Regions from separate parts of the Pseudoalteromonas sp. SG43-6 genome, predicted to be linked through region 1. Evidence: predicted binding sites of a transcription regulator. Region 1 holds the regulator's gene; each other region holds the start of a gene.
What was found. Region 1 encodes MetJ, which represses methionine synthesis genes. Its sites were predicted from a motif close to TAGACGTCTAGACGTCTA; they were not measured.
Positions count from the first base shown of each region.

Region 1 (4,321 bases):
TTAACTTAGAAGACATTAAAGCGCCAGAGTGTTTTGAAATAGAAAAAGCATTGATCGAGCGTTGTAGTATTCCAGTGTTCCACGACGATCAACACGGTACCGCGATTGTAACGGCTGCTGGTATGATCAACGCACTTGAAGTACAAGGCAAAGAAATCGAAGATGCGATTATCGTTTGTTTAGGAGCCGGTGCCGCAGCGGTTGCGTGTATGGAGCTACTGATCAAGTGTGGCGCATTGCGTGAACATATTTACATGTTAGATCGTAAAGGCGTTATTCATACTCGTCGTGATGATTTAAACGAGTACAAACAGTTATTCGCTAACAATACAGATAAGCGCACACTGCAAGATGTTATTGCTGATGCCGATGTATTTGTTGGTGTATCTGGCCCGAATTTACTTTCTCCTGACGATCTTAAGTTAATGGCTGATCGACCTGTAGTGTTTGCCTGTTCAAACCCAGATCCAGAAATCTCACCAGTGCTTGCTCATGGTGCTCGCGATGATTTAATCATGGCAACGGGTCGTTCAGATTATCCAAACCAAGTTAACAACGTGCTGTGTTTCCCATTTATTTTCCGTGGTGCGCTAGATGTGCGTGCAAGCAAAATTAATGATGAAATGAAAATTGCTGCGGTTGACGCTATTCGTAGCATTGCTAAAGAACCAGTACCAGCGGAAGTATTAAAAGCGGCGGGTGTTGAGACACTTGAATTTGGTGCGCAGTATATTATTCCAAAACCGATGGATCCGCGTCTATTACCGCGCATTGCCAAAGCAGTAGCGCAAGCGGCAATTGATTCTGGTGTTGCACAAATTGATATGCCGGAAAACTACATGGAGTAGCTGCTTCGCTGCAATTGGTAATGGCACAATAATAAAAACCTCAGCAACTTACGTTACTGAGGTTTTTTTGTAGCCAATTCCTGAAGCAGGAATATATACAAATGATAACTTAATCTTCGTTGAGTACAGGTACTTCGAGACCCATCTCAAGCATGATTTTTTTCACTTCTTCAGGCACTTTCTCTGGATTATCTTTACGTAAATCTTCATCGTTTGGCAGTGGTTGGCCAGTAAATGCGTGTAAAAATGCTTCACAAAGTAATTCGCTATTTGTTGCATGGCGAAGATTATTAATTTGACGACGAGTGCGCTCATCAGTCAAAACTTTTAATACATTTAGCGGGATCGAAACGGTGATCTTTTTAACTTGTTCTGATTTTTTCCCGTGTTCTGCGTATGGGTGAATATATTCACCATTCCATTTAGCCATAGGATGTATCGTTGCCTCAGGTTGTTAATTGTTTGCGCGACCTTTTGCAGCGCAAAGATGGCGAAATTCTATCGTGTTAAAAAAGATAGTCAAATACTTGTTTTTTAGCCATCTAGAGGCTTAAATGTTTTTACTTCTAATCTTGCGGCTAAAACCGCATAAATGCTTTGACTTATTAAATTTGATCCTCTAACCTTTTAGACGTCTAAACATCCATTTAATTGTAGGTGACGGTATGAGTCAAAAGAATAAAGCAACCATTGCAGTACGCAATGGTATTGATGCAGATAAACATCACGGCGCGGTTGTGCCTCCCATTCATTTATCGACCACCTACTCATTTGCTGATTTTGATAAAAAGCGCCAATATGATTATGGCCGTAGCGGCAACCCAAACCGTGATTTACTCGCTGAAACGCTCGCTAAGCTTGAAGGTGGCGCTAAGGGGATTATCACTGCAACGGGCATGGCTGCGGTGCATTTAGCTACTCAGCTGCTAAACAGTGACGATACCTTAGTGATCCCACATGATTGCTATGGCGGTAGTTACCGCTTATTCACCTCACTTGAAAAGCGTGGCTTATTAAAGTTAGTGGTTTTAGATTTAACTAAATCTGAAAATCATCAAAAAATTCTTGAGATAAAACCAAAGCTAATTTGGATTGAAACACCGAGTAATCCTATCTTACGGTTAACCGATATTAAAGCGATCACCACGATTGCTAAGCAGTGCGGTGCGTTGGTTGGTGCCGATAACACATTTTTATCACCTGCTTTGCAAAACCCAATTGAGTTTGGTGTTGATATTGTGGTGCATTCGACCACTAAATATATTAACGGTCACTCAGATGTTGTTGGTGGTGCGGTGATCGCCGCTACCCAAGAGTTGGGTGATGAGCTTGCTTGGTGGGCTAATAACATTGGCATTACCGGTGCCCCGTTTGATAGCTACTTAACGTTACGTGGTTTACGTACTTTGAATGTTCGTTTACGTCAGCATCAAGAAAATGCCTTTATTATTGCCCAATATCTAGAAAACTCCCCTTATGTAAGCCAAGTATATTACCCTGGATTAGTATCTCATCCACAGCATGAACTCGCTAAACAGCAGCAACGTGGTTTTGGTGGCATGGTAAGCTTTGATATCAAAGGTGATATTAATAATGCTGCAGAATTTTTGACCAGCTTAGAAGAATTTAGCTTAGCTGAGTCATTAGGTGGGGTTGAGAGTTTGATTTGTCACCCTGCAACTATGACCCACGCAGGTATGGAGGCAACTGCTCGTCTTGCTGCGGGAGTAGGTGATACCCTGATCCGTATTTCGGTGGGCATTGAAGATGTAAAAGATTTAATCGCTGACTTAGATCGTGTATTCAATAAAGTGAAACCAGGTCAAGCTCAGCACGGCGTAAAAGTAATTGCTTCCTCTGTTCAACAACAAGATGATGAGCAATCAAACTCATTTAAACTGACTCCTGCACATACGGCTTTGTGGTAATAAAAAATGGTAAATATAGTTCATAAATTTGGTGGTTCTAGCCTTAGTTCTGCAGAGCGTTATCAGGCCGTAGCAAATATTATTCTAGCCCATACGGAAGCCGGTGATTGTGTGGTGGTATCCGCAGCCGGTAAAACTACCAATACGTTAGTTACGCTATGGCAGAGTTACCAGCAAGGTGATCAACAGGCAGTGAGTGATATATTATTGCAGCTTGATAATCATCAACGTACTTTGATCGAGCAGTTATTGAGTCCAGCAGCGCGACATACGGCATTAAACGTATTAGAACAGGAGCTAGCCTTAATTGCACAGCAAACTCAACAGCAAAGCTTACAGGAAGCCGCATTGCTTGCTCACGGTGAAGTTTGGTCGGCACGATTATTGGCTAGCTATTTAAAACAGTTAAATGTTACAGCTCAAGATGTTGATGCTCGTCAATTGTTTACCCTTAATGATGGGCAATTATTACATCAAAAAAATCAACAAGCCTGTGCCGAGTTAATTTCAGCCAATTGCATTAATATTGTTACTGGTTTTATAGCCGCTGATTGCCAAGCAAATACCGTTACTTTGGGGCGCAATGGCAGTGATTACAGCGCGACTTTGTTAAGCAGTTATTGTCATGCTAGTCAGGTATCAATTTGGACTGATACCCAAGGGGTGTTTAGTACCGACCCTCGTAAAGTAAAAAAAGCGATTAAGTATTCTAAAGTATGTCGTGGCCAAGCAAACTTACTGGCGCGTTTGGGCAACCCAGTGTTACATGCTAAAACTCTCTCGCCATTAAAAAATACTGATATCAAGTTAGTCGTTCGCAGTAGTTACGACAGCGAAGCTAGCGCGACAGAAATTGTCAAAGAAGGTTACAGCAAAGCTAAGCGTTTTATCACTACCTTAGAAAATATTGATTTACTGCGCATTGATCAGCTGCGTGGCGGTGAAATTGGCGAATTAAGTCAGCTTATTCAACACAGCTTGCATCATTTTATTAAAAACGGCGATACCTACTTACTAGTGCCGGCAGCAGCGACTCATCAGGTGGTGAGTCATTTGCAAGGGCGCGCTAATATTATTGAGTCGAACTTACATGGTTGCGCTGTTGTGGCGCCACGAAATGATGTAGCGCAATTATTTGAACAAGCAACGCAAGTGCTTAGTGAGCAAAGTTTAGTGCCGCGCTTTAGCCATCAAGATGCAGACTACATATTACTACTAACGGATCAATCTATTGATAGTGATGTGTTGACCTTATTGCATGATAAGCTGATTAACAAAGGCCAAGAGCTTGCCATTATTGTTGCTGGCCTTGGTAATGTTGGTGAAGTATTTATTGAGCAACTTAGTCAGCAACTTAATCGTTTGCAACAGCATTTTAGCGTAAAGCTGGTTGGTTTATTACGCTCGCGCTCTATGTTGTTCAGCCCAAGTGGTATCGTGCTTGAGCAATGGCAGTCGCAGTGGCAAAACGAAGCAATAGATTACCAAGAAGCTGATTTACTGACACGTATCAGCGAACTCGATTACGAACACAAAGTGCTGATT
Region 1 is NZ_JACJEZ010000012.1:80,255-84,575, forward strand. It holds gene H5201_RS07330 (malic enzyme-like NAD(P)-binding protein) at 1-848, shown strand, start outside; gene metJ (met regulon transcriptional regulator MetJ) at 958-1,278, opposite strand; gene metB (cystathionine gamma-synthase) at 1,514-2,776, shown strand; gene metL (bifunctional aspartate kinase/homoserine dehydrogenase II) at 2,783-4,321, shown strand, end outside.

Region 2 (4,321 bases), on a different contig from region 1:
TGTTCGAGCAAACTAGGATCATTTGGATCCGAAGTGGTGGTAGCCCAGCTCAGTTGGCCCTGTCTATTGATAAATAAAGTAGTAGGTGTACCACGAATGCCAAGTTGGGTTGCAATTGCATCGGCTTTTATGGCCGTTTTAAAATTATGACCGCGCTCAATTAGCGATTGCGCAGGGTTAGCGTCTTCGTCTTCACGAAAACTCACTGCAATAACTTGTAACCCATATTGTTTATATTGTTGGTGGATTTTATCAAGTCCCGGTTGTAGTTTTTTACAGTACGGACACCACGTCGTCCAAAAATGTAAAATATACGGTTTGCCAATTAAATCATCTGTTTTGATCTGACTACCGTCGGCCATAGTTAAGGTAAAAGCAGGTAGCTTGGTTATTTGTTGCGGCTCAGCGGCGAAACTTAATAAGCTCGTGCTCACTAAAATCAGTGCGAATAAGTATTTCATGATGACTTTTTTGTAAAGTGAAGATACTTAACTAGAAAGGCGTAAGCGTTTATTTCTTTCAAAAATAAAAAGCCCCACATAAATGCAGGGCTTGAAAGATATTTAGAACCTAGAACTTAACCTATCTTTTTGTACTTAATACGCTTAGGTTGTGTGGCAGCAGAACCTAAGGTCTTTTTAAGCCACTCTTCATATTCAGTGTAGTTACCATCGAAGAAGTTAATTTGGCCTTCGTCACGGTAATCAAGAATATGTGTAGCAATACGGTCTAGGAACCAGCGGTCATGCGAGATACACATAACACAGCCAGGGAATTCTAAAATCGCATTTTCAAGGGCACGTAATGTTTCCACGTCCAAATCATTGGTTGGCTCATCCAGCAGGATAACGTTACCACCGGCTTTTAATAGTTTTGCTAAGTGTAAACGGTTACGCTCACCACCAGAGAGGTCTTTAACAAATTTTTGCTGATCGTTCCCTTTGAAGTTAAAGCGACTAACATACGCGCGGCTTGGGAATTCAAAGTTACCAATTTTCAGCACATCTTGACCGTTTGAAATTTCTTGGAAAACAGTGTTGCTGTCATCCATATTGCCACGGAACTGATCAACTGTTGCTAGTTCAACCGTTTCACCTAAGCTAATTTCGCCGCTGTCTTGCTTATCTTCACCGCTGAGCATTTTAAACAGTGTTGATTTACCCGCACCATTGGCACCAATAATACCAACAATCGCACCTTTAGGTACGGTAAAGCTTAAATCATCAATTAACACGCGATCGCCAAAGCTCTTCTTCAAGTTTTTAACTTCGATAACTTGATCCCCTAAACGTGGACCAGGAGGAATGAATAGCTCATTGGTTTCATTACGTTTTTGATAATCAGACTGCTGCATTTCAGTAAATTGCGACATACGCGCTTTTGACTTAGCTTGACGGCCTTTTTGGTTTGAACGTACCCACTCAAGCTCTTGCGCAATTGATTTTTGACGCGCTTTTTCAGATTTTTGCTCTTGCTGCAGACGCGCATCTTTTTGCTCAAGCCAAGAAGAGTAGTTACCTTCCCATGGAATACCTTCACCACGGTCAAGCTCTAAGATCCAACCTGCAACATTATCAAGGAAGTAACGGTCATGGGTTACCGCCACAACAGTACCTTCATAATCATGTAAGAAGCGTTCTAACCATGCAACTGATTCTGCATCCAAGTGGTTAGTCGGTTCATCAAGAATAAGCATATCTGGTTTTTCAAGCAATAAACGGCAGATAGCGACACGGCGGCGCTCACCACCGGATAGGAATTCAATTTTAGCATCCCATTCAGGTAAACGCAGGGCATCTGCGGCGCGTTCTAATACGTTGTCGATGTTATGACCGTCGTGGGCTTGAATAATTGCTTCAAGCTCGCCTTGCTCTTTGGCAAGTGCGTCAAAGTCAGCACCGTCCATCGCGTATTCGTTATACACTTCGTCAAGACGATTTAATGCGTTTTTAACTTCGCTAACGGCTTCTTCCACTGTTTCACGAACTGTTTTACTTTCATCTAAGATCGGCTCTTGTGGTAAGTAACCAATTTTAGTGCCTGGTTGAGGAAACGCCTCACCTTCAAACTCTTGATCAAGACCGGCCATAATGCGCAGTAATGTCGATTTACCAGAGCCGTTTAAACCAAGTACACCAATTTTAGCGCCAGGAAAAAAATGCAAAGAGATATCTTTTAAGATAGTGCGCTTAGGTGGCACAACCTTAGATACTCGACTCATCGAGAAAATAAACTTATCAGGTAAAACCATGGAAGGAGCCTTCAAATAATAATAAAAATTTCAATGTTGTATTGTAGTGGCTCAAAGGTGAAACAGTCAACGAAACAGCAAAGTTGGCTGTGTGTTTTGAACAAATAGGGTAACGAATTAAATTCATTTGGACATCTAAACATCTAGAGGTTGAAATTTCCAGCTATCCGTTCATAATTAGCCATTGGTTAATTATGCCTTGGAGATGAGTATGCCTATTACCGTTAAAGATGAATTGCCCGCAATTGCGAAGTTACGTCAAGAAAACGTATTCGTAATGCCAAAAAGCCGCGCTAAAACCCAAGAGATCCGTCCGATGCGCTTGGCGATTTTAAACTTAATGCCTAATAAGGTAGAAACCGAGGTGCAATTTATTCGTTTGCTCGCTAATTCACCCTTACAAGTGAATGTAGAGCTTCTACGTTTAGACACTCATCGCAGCAGTAGCAATTCAGAGCAGCATTTAGACACTTTTTACCGTTATTTCTCTGAAGTGAAAGACAACAATTACGATGCATTACTCATTACCGGCGCACCATTGGCACATTTAGAATATGACGATGTAGCCTACTGGGATGAACTAAAAGTAATTTTAGATTGGGCGGAGCAGCATGTAACCTCAACATTATTTTCGTGTTGGGCGGCTCACGCGGGTTTATTTCATCATTATAATCTAAAGCGTGAACTAAAAGAAAATAAGCTCTGTGGTGTGTTTACCCATAAGTGTTACTTTGAACATGGAGCCTTAACGCGTGGTTTTGACGATACCTTTGTAGTGCCGCACTCACGTTATGGTCATATTGATATTGAAAAAATTAACGCTTGTGATGACTTAGTGGTGCTGGCAGGTTCAGAGCAAGTAGGCGCTTACTTAATAAAAAACAAATCCGGCAGCCAAGTGTATATTACCGGGCATCCTGAGTATGATGCAGACACTTTAAAAGGCGAATATCAGCGCGATTTAGAAAAAGGCCCTGATGCGCCATTGCCTGAAAATTACTTTCCAGATAACAACCCAGATAACGAACCGTCGAAAACTTGGCAAAGCCATGCCTTTTTACTGTTTTCGAATTGGTTAAATTATTATGTGTACCAAACCACACCCTATGATATTAATTTAGTTAGCCAAGCCGTAAGGACTAACAACTATGCCGAATAATTTAGAAAACAAAAGCGCCGAGTTAATTGAAGCGTTAAAACAGCGTATTTTAATTCTTGATGGTGCTATGGGTACCATGATCCAAGAACACAAATTAGAAGAACACGATTACCGTGGCGAGCGCTTTAAAGACTGGCATGTGCTAATTAAAGGTAATAATGATTTATTAAGCATCACACAACCAAAAATTATTGCTGATATTCATCGTGGCTTTTTAAGTGCAGGTGCCGATATTATCGAAACCAACACATTTAATTCGACTACAATTTCGATGGAAGATTACGATATGGCCAGCATCAGCCGTGAAGTAAACTTAGAGTCAGCTAAATTAGCACGCAGTATTTGTGATGAGTTTACTGCTAAAAATCCAGCAAAACCACGCTATGTTGCGGGTGTTTTAGGGCCAACCTCAAAAACCTGTTCAATCTCACCGGATGTGAACGACCCGGGTTATCGCAATGTCACGTTTGATAAGTTAGTCACCGCGTATGTTGAATCAACCCTTGCTTTAATGGAAGGTGGTGTTGATTTAATTTTGATAGAAACAATTTTTGATACGCTTAATGCAAAAGCGGCTTCATTCGCGGTTGAAGAAGCGTTTGAACAAGCAGGGCGCAAGTTGCCTGTGATGATCTCTGGCACCATAACCGATGCCTCGGGCCGTACGCTGTCAGGGCAAACCACCGAAGCATTTTATAATTCTATTCGTCATATAAAGCCAATTTCAATTGGCTTGAACTGCGCGCTAGGTCCAGATTTATTGCGCCAATATGTAGAAGAACTATCGCGTGTTTGCGAAACCTTTGTCTCTGTTCACCCCAATGCTGGTTTACCGAACGAGTTTGGGGAATATGATTTAGAAGCACCTGAAATGGCTCAAGAAATTATCGATTGGGGCAAGTCTGGCTTTA
Region 2 is NZ_JACJEZ010000028.1:31,830-36,150, reverse strand. It holds gene H5201_RS13180 (TlpA disulfide reductase family protein) at 1-461, opposite strand, end outside; gene ettA (energy-dependent translational throttle protein EttA) at 578-2,251, opposite strand; gene metA (homoserine O-succinyltransferase) at 2,463-3,410, shown strand; gene H5201_RS13165 (homocysteine S-methyltransferase family protein) at 3,400-4,321, shown strand, end outside.
Region 2: the regulator MetJ is predicted to act here: its motif matches at 2,380-2,397, upstream of metA (homoserine O-succinyltransferase).

Region 3 (4,321 bases), on a different contig from region 1:
AGTTTTAATTTTGCGGGGTAAACTCGCGCCTACGTCTGGCAGCAGCGAGTTTACCTCGCGACAATAACCTACGCATTTACAACAACATAATCAGCAGGCATAAAAAAAGCGCCAATTGGCGCTTTTTTGTATTCACACAATGGCTAATATTAAAGACCAGCTGCTGCGCGAAGTGCGTCTGCTTTATCTGTGCGTTCCCAAGGGAATTCATCACGACCAAAATGCCCGTAAGCTGCAGTTGGTAGATAAATAGGGCGCTCAAGATCAAGCATTTTAATTAAGCCATATGGACGTAAGTCAAAGTGTTCACGAATCAATTCAATTAAACGTGATTCTTCAAGCTTGCTGGTACCAAATGTTTCAACACTGATTGACGTTGGCTCTGCAACACCGATTGCGTAAGAAACTTGTAGCTCACATTTGTCAGCAAGGCCCGCAGCAACGATGTTTTTAGCAACGTAACGTGCAGCGTACGCAGCTGAACGGTCAACTTTTGATGGATCTTTACCTGAGAATGCACCGCCACCGTGACGAGCCATGCCGCCATAGGTATCAACGATAATTTTACGACCAGTAAGACCACAGTCACCCATTGGGCCACCGATTACAAAACGGCCAGTCGGGTTAATGAAAAACTTAGTTGCACTAGTGATAAGCTCAGCAGGCAGTACCGGCTTGATAATTGTTTCCATCACAGCTTCTACTAAATCTTTTTGTGAAATGTCTTCACTGTGTTGAGTAGAAAGTACCACAGCGTCAATACCTACTGGCTTGCCGTTTTCATATGCAAAAGTAACTTGTGATTTTGCATCAGGACGTAACCAGTTTAGCTCGCCGCTTTTACGTACTTGCGCTTGACGCTGTACTAAACGGTGTGAGTAAGTGATTGGTGCAGGCATTAATACTTCAGTTTCATTACATGCGTAACCAAACATTAGGCCTTGGTCGCCAGCGCCTTGTTCTTCTGGGCTAGTACGGTCAACACCTTGGTTGATGTCAGGAGACTGCTTACCAATCGTGTTTAAAATTGCACACGAGTCGGCATCAAAACCCATATCAGAATGAGTGTAGCCAATTTCACGTACAGTTTTACGTGTGATTTCTTCGATATCAACCCATGCGCTAGTAGTGATTTCACCACCAACCATAACCATACCAGTCTTTACGTAAGTTTCACACGCAACACGGGCATGAGAATCTTGTTCTAAGATGGCATCTAGTACCGCGTCAGAGATTTGGTCCGCGATTTTATCCGGATGACCTTCAGAAACAGATTCAGAAGTAAATAAATGTTTTGCCATTGTCTTTGCTCACAAATATTGCGCTTCACAAACGTCGGTAAGAGCGCTAAAAAATTTAGGGGCGTATTTTATCTAAAACAACGATAGTTGCATAGTGTTTTTACGCCTAGACGTCTAAATAAAATTACTAATAACTTTTTGTTCTTAAAAAAAATTCATAATGCCCAATTTAATCAGGTTTTTAATTGCATACAGCCCCTACAATAAGTAAGAATGGATCTTCAAATGAATACACACAATAACCAGCGCAAATACAGTAAAGGTAGGAGAATCCATGCCGTCTCGCAAAGAACTTGCAAATGCTATTCGCGTCTTATCAATGGACGCAGTACAAAAGGCCAAATCTGGCCACCCTGGAGCCCCTATGGGCATGGCTGATATCGCAGAAGTACTATGGCGCGATTATCTAAACCACAATCCAACAAATCCAGAGTGGGTAGATAGAGATCGATTTATACTTTCCAATGGCCACGGTTCAATGCTTATTTATTCTCTATTGCATTTAAGTGGTTATGATTTACCAATTGAGGAAATTAAAAACTTCCGTCAAATGCATTCAAAAACACCAGGCCACCCAGAATACGGGTATGCTCCAGGTATTGAGACTACTACGGGCCCACTTGGTCAAGGGATCACTAACGCGGTAGGTATGGCGATTGCTGAAAAAGCATTAGCAGCGCAATTTAACCGTGAAGGTCACGATATTGTTGATCACCACACATATACTTTCTTAGGCGATGGTTGCTTAATGGAAGGTATTTCTCATGAAGCATGTTCACTTGCCGGCACATTAGGCCTAGGTAAGCTTGTTGCGTTTTGGGATGACAACGGTATTTCAATTGATGGTGAAGTTGAAGGTTGGTTTAGCGATGATACACCTGCACGCTTTAAAGCCTACGGTTGGCATGTAGTAAGTGACGTTGATGGCCATGACTCTGACGCTATCCGCGCAGCCATCGAAGAAGCACGCAGCATCACCGACAAGCCAACACTAATTTGTTGTAAAACAGTTATCGGTTATGGTTCACCAAATAAATCAGGTAGCCATGATTGTCACGGCGCACCACTAGGTGAAGACGAAATCAAAGCAGCACGCGAGTTCCTTGGTTGGACTGGTGAAGCATTTGAAATCCCAGCTGATATTTATGCACAATGGGATGGCAAAGAAAAGGGTAAACAACTTGAAGCTAACTGGGATGAAAAATTTGCCGCGTACGCCGCTGCACACCCAGAACTAGCCGCTGAATTTAAACGCCGTACTAGTAGTGAGTTGCCAGCAGATTGGGCTGAAAAATCACAAGCATATATTGAGCAACTAGACGCAAATCCAGCAAACCCAGCATCACGTAAGGCATCGCAAGACGCACTGAATGCATTTGGTCCATTACTGCCTGAATTTATGGGCGGATCAGCTGATTTAGCCGGTTCTAACCTGACTATTTGGAAAGGCTCTAAAGGCTTAACACGCGATGATGCCAGCGGTAACTACATCTATTACGGTGTACGTGAGTTTGGTATGTCGGCGATTATGAATGGTATTGCATTGCATAAAGGCTTTATTCCTTACGGCGCAACTTTCCTAATGTTTATGGAATATGCACGTAATGCTGTTCGTATGGCTGCACTTATGAAAGTGCCAAGCATTTTTGTATACACACACGATTCAATCGGTTTAGGTGAAGATGGTCCAACTCACCAACCAGTAGAGCAAATTGCTAGCATGCGTTTAACGCCAAACTTAGTTAACTGGCGCCCGTGTGACCAAGTTGAGTCTGCGATTGCATGGCAACAAGCGATTGAACGCCAAGATGGTCCAACATCACTTATCTTTACTCGCCAAGGCCTTGAGCAACAAACTCGCTCTGCGCAGCAATTAAGCGACGTGAAAAAAGGTGGTTATGTGCTGAGCTGTGATGGCGAGCCTGAGCTTATCTTAATCGCAACTGGTTCTGAGGTGCAATTAGCACAAGATTCAGCCGCGCAACTGCGTAAGCAAGGTAAAAAAGTACGTGTTGTCTCTATGCCATCGACCGATGTATTTGATGCACAAGACGCTGCTTATAAAGAAAGTGTACTACCAGCTGCAGTTTCACGCCGCGTAGCCGTAGAAGCAGGTATTGCTGACTACTGGTATAAATATGTAGGTTTAAACGGCGCTGTAGTAGGTATGACCACCTTTGGTGAGTCAGCCCCTGCAAATGAGCTGTTTGAGCACTTTGGCTTCACGGTAGAAAACATCGTAAACAAAGCTAACGAATTGTTTTAATTTTTACGATTGAAATTTAAAAGCCCGCACTGTGGTTACACAGCGCGGGCTTTTTGTGTTTGGCCGGTAGGTTGGGTAGAGCGCAGCGAAACCCAACGAAGGGAATTTGAGCCGTCAGTCATAAGCTTTCAGCTGTCAGTTTTAGAATAGTTAAGCGTAAGCGACTTGACGCGCTAAAGCACGACCTACACTGTTAGCCCGAAGCCCGAAGCCCGAAGCCCGAAGCCCATGAGTATTTTTCACATCACTACACTTGCATGCTATGCGTCCTTAAGGCAATGTGGTCGCAGTTAAATTATAAATCAAAGAACAGGAGTGAGGATGTCTCAGTTTGATAATGTAAGTGTTGTTAAAACAGCGAACGTATATTTTGACGGTAAAGTATCAAGTCGTACCGTGGTTTTTGCTGATGGCAGCACTAAAACGTTAGGTTTTATGCAACCGGGTGAGTTTGAATTTGCTACGAGCAAAAAAGAATTGATGGAATTAAACGGCGGCCAGTGGGATGTATTACTCCCTGGTGAGACGAAATGGCAAACGATGTCAGCAGGGGAGTCTTTTAACGTTGATGCTAACGTTACCTTTCAAGTAAAAGTGACTGACTTTGCTGATTACTGTTGTTCGTATACTTAATATACAAATCAAGTGACACGCTGAAAGCCCGCCATGCGCGGGCTTTTGCATATTTAATGTGACTAAATTGATCTACATCAGCTGTAATAACAAATAAATTTCATATTTATGCTTTTCTGCC
Region 3 is NZ_JACJEZ010000068.1:9,118-13,438, forward strand. It holds gene metK (methionine adenosyltransferase) at 150-1,301, opposite strand; gene tkt (transketolase) at 1,576-3,567, shown strand; gene H5201_RS20410 (pyrimidine/purine nucleoside phosphorylase) at 3,889-4,200, shown strand.
Region 3: the regulator MetJ is predicted to act here: its motif matches at 1,401-1,418, upstream of metK (methionine adenosyltransferase).